DNA from 4 places in the Vibrio sp. B1FLJ16 genome. Region 3 is predicted to be linked to each of the others. Evidence: predicted binding sites of a transcription regulator. Region 3 holds the regulator's gene; each other region holds the start of a gene.
What was found. The regulator PurR, encoded in region 3, represses purine synthesis genes. The targets are predictions, from matches to a motif close to TNANGNAAACGTTTNCNTNA.

Region 1 (3,198 bases), 150 kb from region 3:
GATGCCGCCACCAAGGCAAACGTCATCTTTATAGAACACAGCAGATTGACCCGGAGTCACTGCAATTTGTGGTTCATCAAAGATAACTTTAATGTTCTCATCATCAATTGGAATGATTGTACAAGGAATATCTTGTTGACGGTAACGGGTTTTTACCGTGCACTTCATAACATCGCGAATTGGCTCACGATCTACCCAATGAAGTTGTGATGCAAGTAGACCTTCTGATTTAAGCATTGGATGGTCTTTGCCTTGTACCGCTATTAACACGTTACGTTTTAGATCTTTTTCACCAACAAACCATGGTTCTTCATTACCACCACCGCCTTTGCGGCCTCCAATATGCAGGCCTTTGCGTTGACCTAGCGTGTGGTACATCAGACCTTGGTGCTGGCCAATGACTTCACCTTCTGGTGTTTCGATGTTACCAGGTTGCGCTGGCAGGTAACGACCTAAGAAGTCAGTAAACTTGCGCTCTCCGATGAAGCAGATACCAGTTGAGTCTTTCTTCTTCGCCGTAATTAAATCTTGCTCTTCCGCGATACGTCGTACTTCTGGCTTTTCTAAATCACCAACAGGGAACAGACTGCGAGCAACTTGTTCGTGGCTTAGTGTATACAGGAAATAGCTCTGATCTTTATTACTATCCAGACCACGTAGCATTTGAGGTTTTTCACCGTTTTCCGGGAAAGAACGACGTACATAGTGACCCATAGCGATGTAATCGGCATCGAGTGCTTCGTCAGCAAATTCTAGGAATGCTTTGAATTTGATTTCTTTGTTACAAAGAATGTCAGGGTTAGGCGTACGACCTGCTTTGTACTCAGCAAGGAAGTATTCAAACACGTTATCCCAGTACTCTGCTGCAAAGTTAATGGTGTGTAGGTGGATGCCAAGTTTGTCACATACTGCCTGAGCGTCGGCTAAATCTTCTGCCGCTGTGCAATATTCTTCGTTGTCATCCTCTTCCCAGTTCTTCATAAACAGGCCTTCTACCTGGTAGCCTTGTTGCTTTAGAAGATACGCAGAAACAGATGAATCAACGCCGCCGGACATACCGACGATGACTTTCTTTTGGCTGTTATCAGACATTACTAAACACCACTAAAATAAACGGGACGCAGATTCTAACAGAAACCACACACCGGTGACAGATCCGAGACGGAAATCACAATTTGTTTTTGCTGTATTTTCAAGCAGCAAAACTATCGATTGATAATTTCCCTAAGTATAGAGGACTTATATATGGCATAGTTACCCAAAATCCAAGAGGTAATATGAAGATGACAGACGAAAATAAGTTCATGCAAGAAGCTGAGTTAATTGAGATTGTTGAAAACCAGTTAGAAGATGGCAACCCAATCAAAGTAAAAGAAACATTAATGCGCTTAATGATGACGGGAACACCGCGTGAAGACGCAATCGCCATGATGGCTTGCGCTATGTCAATTGAGGTGTTTGATGTTATGAAAAATGAAGGTGAATTTAACCTGAAGCGTTATAGCGAGCACCTGGAACAGCTTCCGGATTTAAGCTTTATGGAAGGGGAATAACTCGTCGAAAATAAAAAAAGAGGAAGGTAATCGTTTGCTATAATTGCTTTTATTGCTGCTTTGTTAATAGCGTTATAGAATCCGTTCTCTTTTTCTTCCCTTACTCAGACGAACAATATGAAATTTCCTGGACAACGCAAATCCAAGCATTATTTTCCTGTACATGCTCGCGACCCATTAGTGAGTCAAGCACAAGAAAGCAAGAAGATGACGCGCACTCATATCATTGGCATCGACCAAACTTTGGTAGATATTGAAGCTAAAGTTACCTCAGATGTGATTGAAAAGTACGGGTTGAGTAAAGGTCATTCGTTGGTTATTGATGATGCAACAGCAGAAGCACTTTACCAGCACCTGAGAGAAGAGAATCTCATCAGCAACGAATACGCCGGTGGTACGATTGGAAATACGCTCCACAACTACTCGGTTCTCGCTGATGACCGTTCGACGCTGCTGGGAGTGATGAGCCAGGACATCAAAATTGGTAGTTACGGCTATCGATACCTTTGCAAAACGTCCAGCCGCATGGATCTAAATTATCTTCAAGGCGTTGACGGTGCGATTGGGCGCTGTTTTGCCCTGATCACTGAAGATGGTGAACGCACCTTTGCAATTAGCGAAGGTCAGATGAATCAGCTTCACCCTGATAATATCCCTGAAAAAATCTTCAAAAATGCTTCTGCATTGGTGCTCACATCGTATTTGGTTCGTTGTAAAGAAGGCGACCCAATGCCTGAAGCAACGATGAAGGCCATTGAGTTTGCGAAAAAATACGATGTGCCAGTTGTATTAACGCTGGGAACTAAATTTGTTATTCAGGATGATCCAGAGTACTGGCAAGAATTTATTCGTGACAATGTTTCTGTTGTTGCAATGAATGAAGATGAAGCAGAAGCGTTAACAGGAGAGTCTGATCCGTTAGCTGCATCAGATAAAACGCTAGAATGGGCTGATTTAGTGCTTTGTACTGCAGGGCCTGTTGGTTTGTTTATGGCCGGTTACACGGAAGAAAGTGCGAAACGTGAAACGACGTTGCCATTACTTCCAGGCTCAATAGCGGAATTTAACCGTTATGAATTTAGTCGCCCAGCGAAAAAAGAGTCATGTGAATCGCCAATAAAAGTGTACTCACATATATCTCCATATATGGGCGGGCCTGAAAAAATTAAGAATACCAATGGGGCAGGTGATGCTGCATTATCTGCTGTTCTTCATGATATGGCTGCCAATAAATACCACAAAGAAAATGTGCCTAACTCAAGTAAGCATAGTCATGAGTATTTAACTTACTCTTCTTTCTCACAGGTTTGTAAATATGCTAACCGCGCGAGCTATGAGGTTCTTGTTCAGCACTCTCCACGTCTCTCACGTGGTCTTCCTGAGCGTGAAGATAGTCTTGAAGAAGCATATTGGGAACGTTAATTTATTTATGAATTAACAGTTTGTTCATGAATGTAAATATGGCGCGTTAGGATATGCGCCATATTTATTTGTTGTTACAAAAAAAAAAGGCTCCCTGAGGAGCCTTTTTTATAAAAAGCAATTTTAGATTAGGAAATCGTCCAGCGATTTACCAGCATCAAGCTGCTCTTGGATTGCAGAAGGTGTACGACCTTGACCTGTCCAAGTTTTTTCTTGGCCATTA
Region 2 (3,198 bases), 640 kb from region 3:
CATAGATCGTGCTTATTTTACTTAGTGTTTAGTTTGTTACTAAAAATATTAATCAAATGGTTGCGTATATAATGAAACCTGTGCAGATCTTGTTACGAGGCTGGTTTTAATATTTCTTTTTGACTTTAAATTTGGGTATAAAAGACCAATCTTTTATATCCCATTGCTATATCAAAATAGTTGAACGATATTTGGAATATCTCATTTCGAATGTCGGAGCATAGAGTGAACCAGCAACAAAAGACATGCATTGAATTCGACTACACTAGTTTTCTAGGGGCAACAGCAAGTAAAAAGTGGACCTTCGCAGATGCACTTGACACCATTGCTCCCATTTTTGGTTTAATGTGGAAAAATAATCTGGCTGAACTGAGTAAGCCAGAAGATCGCTTATGGCAAGCTGCGTTAAAGGACTTATCATCGGGTCATAGTGATGAATCCAACTTGCTTAAGTTAACGCGCTTAGCGAAGCACGAGGGGATAGATGAACTTCGTGTTGCCATGCCGTATTCCCTGGACGCCAAACAAATCGAGTACATTGAGTCTCGGGGTCACTTAAAAATTGATGCATCAGAGCAAGACGTACTGACTCTAAAATTTTAAATCATCCTTTGTTACAGTAGATAACGATAGAGAGAGTCCCGTCTAGGTCTATAAAGAAAAAGTCCGCTTTGATGCGGACTTTTTGTTTTTTAATTAAGTATGATTAACTGATCAGTCAATCAACCCGTATTCTTTGCTGAGCACTTCGATAATTTCTGCTTTCGGGTTTTCGCTTAGGTTAATTGGCTTACCTGTAATCTTTTCAGCGATGCCGATGTAAGTTTTAGAAATATCCATCAACGACTCAACTGGCAGATCATTGTCGCGGGCAAGCGCTTCACGTTCAGGCATGCGCTCTTTGTTTAACAGGATATCCGGATCAGGGAAGTGGTTCAAAAGAAACTGACGGAAGCCTTCTTTTGAGTTCTCAACGATGTTACCAGCCTGGTATTCTTTCGCATCCCAAATACGTGAAGAATCAGGCGTGCCCACTTCATCCATGTATATCAGCTTCTCGTTACCAGCAGCATCTTGTACATAACCGAATTCGAACTTGGTATCGACAAAGATCTGGTCAATCGACTCTAATGCGCCACTGATAACGTTAAAGCCTTCTTTTAATAGCTTTTCGTACAGTGCGATGTCTTCTGCACTTGAGAAGTTAAATGCTTCAAAGTTATCAATGATATTCTGGCGAGTAATGTTAACGTCATCCGCTTCCGGTACGCCGGGAATACCTTTTAAAATGCCTTTAGTTGACGGTGTCATCAAAAGATCAGGTAGGGCTTTGTCTTTTTCCAGACCTTCAGGTAGTTGAATTCCGCAGAACTCGCGTTCACCGTTTGCGTATGCACGCCACATCGACCCCGTAATGTATTTGCGGCAAATTGCTTCAATTTTAACGGGTTTCGCTTTTTGAACGATCCAAACAAACGGGTGAGGAATATCTAAGATGTGGCTGTCAGCCAGGCCATTATCTTTAAACAGCTTAAACCAGTGGTTAGAGATTGCGTTTAATGCGGCCCCTTTACCCGGCACGCCCTTCAGACCGCCTTCGCCATGCCAAATACAATCAAAAGCAGAAATGCGATCACTGATCACCATGATCGCCAATGGCGCGTCTGGAGCTACGTCATATCCTTTTTCTTTGATCAGGCGGGCGCTGTCTTCTTCAGTTAACCAGTAAACTGAACGAACTTTTCCGCTATGTACGGGTTTGTGAGTGCGAATTGGCAGGTCGTCATTGACGGCAAGTACTTGATTGGCAAGGCTCATTGCGACATTCCTATCTTCTTAATCAAACGTCATAAAGAGAAGATATTCAGCAAGGGTGAAGTGCTGAATAAATTGAATGTGGGCATCATACCAGAACTATTTTAACTCGCCAGATAAAAAGCAAACGTTTGCTTAATTTGTTCGTTCACTAAATTAGAGATAAAAAAATGCCCCCTTAAAAAGGAGGCGAGATGCAGGATGGATAACGTCGAACTTGTTAGTGGTACTGATTTACTCTGCCTTCGACGAAAAAGACTTCACACTGATAACGCAGGCCAATGTCACGTAATATGGATTGATTTGTTGGCGCGATGCTATTGGAGGCAACTATCGCACTGGCGTTACCAGATTTAATCGCTTTAATTACAATCTCGACTTCAGAAAGCTGTTGAGATGGCTTCATCTGAATGACGTTTTTACAACAAATACTGGAAGCAGATAGCTGGTCAAAATTGGGACGAGGGCACTCGGAAGTAAACAATATCCATTGTTTCTGCTGTGACAGAACAGCGAGCTTAGAAAGAAGCTGCTCAGAACCGTCCATTGGTTGAGTCGCTTGTGCCAGTACATTGTAACGAGAGTATGTTTGAGTTTGACCGTGTAGCTGCATCTTACTGTTCCTTTATACATGCTGTATGTCTATACAGTAGTTTGTTTTTGATACGCGATCAACTGATTTTTATGCCCATTGTGGCAAGCTTTTACTTATTAATAGCTTTGATTCTTGTTTAAGTTGTTGAGTTATAATGATTTATTGGTGGGAAGGTAAGTGTGATTTAGGTTCCATAATGTGAGGTGGCTAGCAGAATGGATACTGTATGCAGAGAGCATAACTACTGTATATACAGTGGTTTTAATCAGTTTGGACAGTTACATCCGATGGTATACCTAGGTAATTGGAGGCAGGCGACAAGCTAAATGGAGATGAAATCATTGCTAGCGGCATAGGTGGGGACGTTGGGATAGATAAAAGGCAATAAAAAAGCGCCTTGTATAAGGCGCTTTCAAAAATCAGTTCCGTTGATTTGCTCTTTTTCAACCCGCGCGTTGAGTAAGACGCTCACGCATTTGCAATTCACCTTGGTTAAACAGGCGGACATCGATTTTCGCCATGTCGTAGCAAGATTCACATGAGTGATGGTGTTTACCATCTACATAGTCATGTCGAGTGATTAGAGCAGGTTTTTTACACCAGTCACAGGTGCCTTCTTCAGTGAACATTGATTTCTCCCCACCTAGAATAATTTGAGTCTTTAGGTGCTATTTTTCGTGAGTATTATGACACAAAGAGGCGACGCAGGTTAAATGTCTGTTAATTAATCTGAGAGAGAGATCGATTGCAATGTACTATTTATCTGCGCTGAAGGTGTGGTGCCTATT
Region 3 (3,198 bases):
TAGCTTGTTCGCCAAAGAGCTGACCGACAAAGATCTAGAGGCTTACCACAGTGTAGAAATTCGTAGTTTTTTAGCTGGCTTAGGTGAAAACGAGTCTCTGAAACTCGCGGTTAATAACCTCGTCGATGCACTAAACCGGCTGCAAGACCGTGAAGACGCTCAGCTTGAATTAGCAGCTGACTTTTGTGAATTGTTTCTTAAAACAGAAAAGTACGGTGCTCTGCCCTATGCTTCTATGTATATCGGTAAATCTGGTTTACTAAACGATAAGCCAGCGGAAGAAATGGCAAAGTTGATGGCAGATTTTGGTGTACAAGTCGATGACAAACTTAACGAACCTGCTGATCACCTAGCCGTAGAACTCGATTTTTTGGGCAACATGATCATTCGCTCCAACGAGTACGAGCAGGAAAAGCATATGGAAGAAGCCTTTGTTCAGCAGAACCATTTCATTGAGCATCAACTCATGTCTTGGTTGCCTCAATTCTCTGCAAAGTGTCATCAATTAGATGAGTTTGGTTTCTATGCCAGCGTTGCACAATTACTCGTTGCATTTTGCAAACTAGACAGTACTTATCTTACTGGTGAATAGGCATTGTCTTTTTTCAGAAAATTCTCACACCAGGTTTGCGGATTTTCTCTTGCGTTAACCTGATTGAAAACACTAACTTTTTTAGCCATCAAAATGTGACTTGAAATACGCAAAATTATTGCTGTTATTATTGCGAGCTCGTCCATATAGAGCTAAAATGTGAACGCAAACGATTAAATATGATTTTCATGTAAACCGCTGAAATAATAGCGGTTTTTGTGTTTTCTTTACAGGTTGAAGTTCGCTATTTCGCTCAATTTAGGAAAATCGGCAGCCTCAGCCTATTATATCGCTACAAACCTTTTACTGTTTCAGGAGAAACCAACGCTATGCGAACTCTGTGTGCAAGCGATTATTGCACTGAGTTTGCGAAAGGGATTAGGCAGAACGGTTTATCTTCAATGGTATATTAAGTAGCTCGATACAGGACACCATTTATGGCCACTATAAAAGACGTTGCTCGATTAGCCGGCGTTTCAACCACCACAGTTTCACACGTTATCAATAAGACGCGTTTTGTTGCAGAAGCAACGCAAGAAAAAGTTATGAAAGCAGTTGATGAGCTTAACTATGCACCAAGTGCGGTTGCTCGCAGTCTGAAATGTAACTCAACTCGTACTATTGGTATGTTGGTAACGCAATCGACTAACCTGTTCTTCTCTGAAGTCATTGATGGTGTTGAGAGCTACTGTTACCGTCAAGGTTACACACTGATCTTATGTAATACCGGTGGTATCTACGAAAAGCAACGCGATTACATTCGTATGCTTGCGGAAAAACGCGTTGATGGGATCTTAGTCATGTGTTCTGACTTAACGGAAGAGCTAAATGAGATGCTCGACCGCCACTCTAACATTCCAAAAGTTGTCATGGACTGGGGTCCGGAAAGTTCACAAGCCGACAAAATCATGGATAACTCAGAAGAAGGCGGTTACATCGCAACCAAATATCTGATCGAAAACGGTCATACTGATATTGCTTGCCTAAGCGGCCATTTTGATAAGTTAGCCTGTAAAGAGCGTATAGTCGGCTTCCGCCGAGCAATGGCAGAAGCAAACATTCCTGTGAATGAAGACTGGATTCTTGAAGGGAATTTCGAGTGTGACACTGCTGTTTTGGTTGCGGATAAAATTACGGCAATGGAAAAACGCCCAACAGCGGTTTTCTGCTTTAACGATACGATGGCATTAGGCCTTATGAGTCGCTTACAGCAAAACGGCATCAAGATCCCTGACGATATTTCCGTAATTGGTTATGACAACATTGAGTTGGCAGAATACTTCTCTCCGCCATTGACGACGATTCACCAACCTAAACGTCGTGTTGGTAAAAATGCGTTCGAAATTCTACTAGAACGTATTAAAGATAAAGACCACGAAAAACGCATTTTTGAAATGCAACCAGAGTTGGTCGTCCGAAATACGGTAAAGAAACTTAACTAACTCTCCATAAGCGCTCTTAATGAGCGCTTATTTTTATCCAGATAAATTAAATTTTTAGTCTCTTTATCGTAGTCCCATACCGTAAAAATAACATTAGTAAAGCACTGTTTTATATAATTACAATCCATATCACACAGTAACTAGCTCATGCATAATCACATCTTTTACATATGAACAAGCACCCATAAATACCTTGCAATTTTTTGAAGGAAAATCACATTTTGATCGCTAAAACGTGATGTTAATTCAAGATAACAAGTATCCTCATATGGTCACGCACAGGGCAAACCATCCGAAAGGGTGGGACGCAAAGCTTCCGGCCTTAACCATTTGATAGAATGAAAGGTAGCGGGGTTGCCGATGGCAAATATGCATATAATGAGTTTACCCTTTAATGACATTATTCTTGTATGTATTTGCTATTCTCTCGGACCTGACTTTTGGTGGCGTAATATTAATTACACCGAGATAACACATCATGGATAAACCGATACTCAAAGATTCTATGAAGCTATTTGAGCCACTTGGCACGATCAAGTCGCGCTCTATGTTTGGTGGCTTCGGGCTTTTCGCAGATGAAACGATGTTTGCACTTGTTGTAAATGATCAACTTCATATACGAGCAGACCAACAGACTTCATCTAACTTCGAGACACAAGGACTAAAACCGTACGTTTATAAAAAGCGTGGGTTTCCGGTAGTTACTAAGTACTACGCGATTTCCAACGACTTATGGGAATCAAGTGAGCGCTTAGTCGAAGTGGCGAAGCAGTCATTAGAACAAGCTAAATTAGAAAAAAAACAACAAGCAACTAGCAAGCCAGACAGATTGAAAGATCTGCCTAACTTAAGGCTCGCTACAGAGCGAATGCTAAAAAAAGCTGGTATTGAATCAGTAGAACAGCTTGAAGAAGAAGGTGCACTAAGCGCTTATAAAGCGATACGTGACTCTCACTCAGCAAAGGTTAGCATTGAACTGCTCTGGGCCTTAGAAGGCGCAATAAACGGCACTCATTGGAGCGTCGTACCTCAATCTAGACGAGAAGAGTTGAAAAACGCTCTTTCGAGATAAGTATTCAGCTAAATTTCCTTAAACTTCTAAAACCGCAGCTTCGTCTGCGGTTTTTTTTTGAAATTTTTTTCTGCCTCAAGCTGTCTATACCT
Region 4 (3,198 bases), 1.4 Mb from region 3:
GGGCAATGGTTTTCAATTAGGATAAAGCCGTGTTCATCTTGTTCAAGCTCTGCCATATAGCCTTCTTGTTCACGCAAAGAAACGAGCTTTTGCAACTTGCTTTTGAGAGAGTCACAGCTTGCTAAGTGCTGGCGGTAGTTTTGTAAAGTGAGTTTTTCACGTTCGGAAGTGACTTTTTCAAGCCCTTCTTTACCGAAGATATGCTCGACCGCTTCAATGAACTGAACCGTGAGTTCACCATGACGATCGGCAAACTGCTCATGGCCTTTTTGTGTCAGCGCCCAGTGACGAGTCGGGCGTCCGACTTTCACTTTCACATCGTGAGTAGACAGGATGCCCTCGTCTTCTAACCCTTGCAGGTGCTGACGCGCACCCATGGTAGTCATACCCAGTTCAGAAGAGAGTTGTTTTGCCGTGACGGAGCCGTCACGCTTAACGATTTGTAATATCCTGTCTACGGTCTTCATATTCCCACCATCTATACATCAGTACATATTATGCGCGATGAGTTTTGTAAAGAAAAGGCTTTATAATAGGGGGGGGGGGAAGAAAGGTCCTAGGTTTTTAGGATATTAGATCCTAGGGAAAAGAAGGTCCTAGGTAAGAGAAAGATCTTGGGGTCTAGGGGAACGCGCTGTAACTGAAGTGATAAACGGTGGTTATTGTGTCTGTTGTTTTGGAATACAGATTACAGAGTACGGAGGGGCTTGTTGGGGATTCAGTGCTTAAACGCAGGAGTTGGTGCTTTGGTTTTTGGAATACGGAGCGCTGCGCTTACAGAAGGAGCGAGGTTCTAGGACCTAGGATCCTAGGCCCTATACTTCTCCGTAATCCGTAATCCGTAATCCGTAATCCGTAATCCGTAATCCGTAATCTGTTGTCTTTTCCTAGGACCTAGGAACCTAATCCCTAGGCCCTAATCTTTTATAAAATAATATCGCGAACTTCTGGATCTTTACGTTCTAAGTAGTGAGTAGACTTGACACGACGAATGGTGCGGCAGCGACCACGAATCAGAAGGGTTTCCGTTGTCGCAATGTTACCCTGGCGAGAAATACCTTCTAGTAAGTCACCTTTTGTAATGCCGGTTGCTGAGAATACAACGTTGTCGCTGCGTGCCATGTCTTCCATTTTCAACACGACGTTTGCTTTCACGCCCATCTCTTCACAGCGTTTGAGTTCTGCCGCGCCGTAAATACGGTTTTCTTCCGTTTCGCCTTTGACTTCATGGCGTGGTAGTAAGCGGCCATGCATATCACCATCCAGTGCACGAATGACTGCTGCTGAAACGACGCCTTCTGGTGCGCCGCCGATGCAGTACATCATGTCTACTTCACTGTCTGGCATACAGGTCAGGATAGAGGCCGCGACATCACCATCAGGCACCGCGAAGACGCGAACGCCCATGGCTTGCATTTCTGCAATTACGTCATCGTGACGAGGCTTGGCAAGCGTGATCACCACCAACGTGTCCAGAGATTTGTTGAGTGCTTTTGCGACGTTTTCCAGGTTTTCCTTTAGTGGCTTTTCTAAATCGATCACGCCTTTTGCACCAGGGCCAACAACCAGTTTTTCCATGTACATGTCAGGCGCTTTTAGAAAACTGCCTTTCTCACCGGCAGCTAGCACTGCTAATGCGTTCGATTGACCCATCGCAGTCATGCGGGTGCCTTCAATCGGGTCGACTGCGATGTCTACCTCATCACCGCCAATGCCCACTTGCTCACCAATGTACAGCATTGGTGCATCATCAATTTCACCTTCGCCAATGACAATTTCACCACTGATTTCTGTTTTGTTCAGCAGAGCACGCATAACTTCAACAGCTGCGCCATCTGCTGCGTTTTTATCGCCGCGGCCAAGCCATTTGTAACCAGCCAGCGCTGCACCTTCAGTAACACGGGAAAATGCCATTGCTAAATCACGTTTCATGATGTCTCCAAGTAAGCAAGAAGGAAGAATAATTTGCGCGGCGATTTTAGCATAACGAGGGTTAAACGTTTGCTTTTTTGCCGAGCTTTTACTTTGGTTAAATTGAAATTGATCAATACTAGGTGAGTTTTTGCCATAGCGGTACGCAAAAACCTTGCACGAAAATATGTCGTCGATAGGAAATGTCAGCGTTTAGTGAGATTGCGCCGGTTTTTTAACCGAATGATGCAGAATATCGAATATAGTAAGTGTTTCTCGTCGCGACGCTGAGTAGAATGAACTTCATACAGGTTAGATGTACGTATGTCTCATGCATCATCCCAACGGAACAATATAGGTAGGCCAAGAATGTCTTTTGAAGTATTAGCACAACTAGAATCTAAAATTCAAACTGCAGTTGACACGATCACTCTTCTTCAGATGGAAGTTGAAGAGCTGAAAGAAGATAAAGTAAAGCTGGAAGCTGAAGCAAACGAACTTCGCTCTCAACGTGAAGAACTTGAGCGAAAAGCGCAGGAAGCTCAGCAAGAGCACGCGCAGTGGCAAGAGCGTATTCGTGCACTACTTGGCAAAATGGAAGAAGTGGAATAATCCCGTTGTTTACAACGTGTGGTATATCCATCCAGAATTGAAAACACCCGCTCAGGCGGGTGTTTTGGTATTGCAGGGGAGATGTTAGTGTCGTGGGAGTAAATCCTCGTCATTCTGAACCGCGAGGAACGAGCGTGATTCAGAATCTACTATCCGCGTACACTGCTGGTAAAGGTGTAAACCTCAGACACGTACTCGCGATAAATAGATTCCTGATGTCGCTTATGCTCCTCGGAATGACGAAAGAGCGAGCTACTACGCTTTCAGCCAATCAGAGTTGTTCTTCTGCTGCTTCTTCCGTTTCATCCAGCTCTAAGTCTATATTGAGTGGCTCAGGAGACAGGATGATGCCGGTGCTATCAGCGTAGATGTAGTCTTCTGGCAGAAAGCTGACGCCACCGAAGTTCACTGGCACGTCGAACTCACCGATACCCTGGCTGGATGCACCCACAGGGATAGAAGCCAAAGCCTGAATACCAAGATTCATATCTTCCAGCTCGTCGACTTCGCGCACACAGCCGTATACGACCAAACCTTCCCACTCATTCTCTTCAGCGAGAGATGCGATTTCTGCATCAACAAGGGCTTTACGTAAGGAACCGCCACCATCAATTAATAATACGCGTCCGAGCCCGTCTTGCTCTAACGTTTCACGGATCAGTGAATTATCTTCAA

Region 1: KHN79_RS08345 (inosine/guanosine kinase) is a predicted target of PurR. The motif match lies at 1,576-1,595, and genes of this name have one in related genera.
Region 2: KHN79_RS06065 (phosphoribosylaminoimidazolesuccinocarboxamide synthase) is a predicted target of PurR. The motif match lies at 1,935-1,954, and genes of this name have one in related genera.
Region 4: glpX (class II fructose-bisphosphatase) is a predicted target of PurR. The motif match lies at 1,990-2,009, and genes of this name have one in related genera.

Annotation. Positions count from the first base shown of each region.
Region 1 is NZ_HG992749.1:1,830,090-1,833,287, reverse strand. Features, by position in the region: gene mnmA (tRNA 2-thiouridine(34) synthase MnmA) at 1-1,092, opposite strand, end outside; gene KHN79_RS08350 (hypothetical protein) at 1,284-1,553, shown strand; gene KHN79_RS08345 (inosine/guanosine kinase) at 1,671-2,975, shown strand; gene KHN79_RS08340 (DNA-binding protein H-NS) at 3,099-3,198, opposite strand, start outside.
Region 2 is NZ_HG992749.1:1,337,563-1,340,760, forward strand. Features, by position in the region: gene KHN79_RS06060 (transporter) at 226-603, shown strand; gene KHN79_RS06065 (phosphoribosylaminoimidazolesuccinocarboxamide synthase) at 715-1,818, opposite strand; gene KHN79_RS06070 (SulA-like leucine-rich domain-containing protein) at 2,036-2,428, opposite strand; gene KHN79_RS06075 (hypothetical protein) at 2,854-3,039, opposite strand.
Region 3 is NZ_HG992749.1:1,981,212-1,984,409, forward strand. Features, by position in the region: gene torD (molecular chaperone TorD) at 1-592, shown strand, start outside; gene purR (HTH-type transcriptional repressor PurR) at 1,030-2,034, shown strand; cyclic di-GMP riboswitch class I at 2,307-2,396, shown strand; gene KHN79_RS09000 (TfoX/Sxy family DNA transformation protein) at 2,513-3,106, shown strand.
Region 4 is NZ_HG992749.1:260,493-263,690, forward strand. Features, by position in the region: gene KHN79_RS01215 (metalloregulator ArsR/SmtB family transcription factor) at 1-467, opposite strand, end outside; gene glpX (class II fructose-bisphosphatase) at 925-1,932, opposite strand; gene zapB (cell division protein ZapB) at 2,281-2,523, shown strand; gene rraA (ribonuclease E activity regulator RraA) at 2,795-3,198, opposite strand, start outside.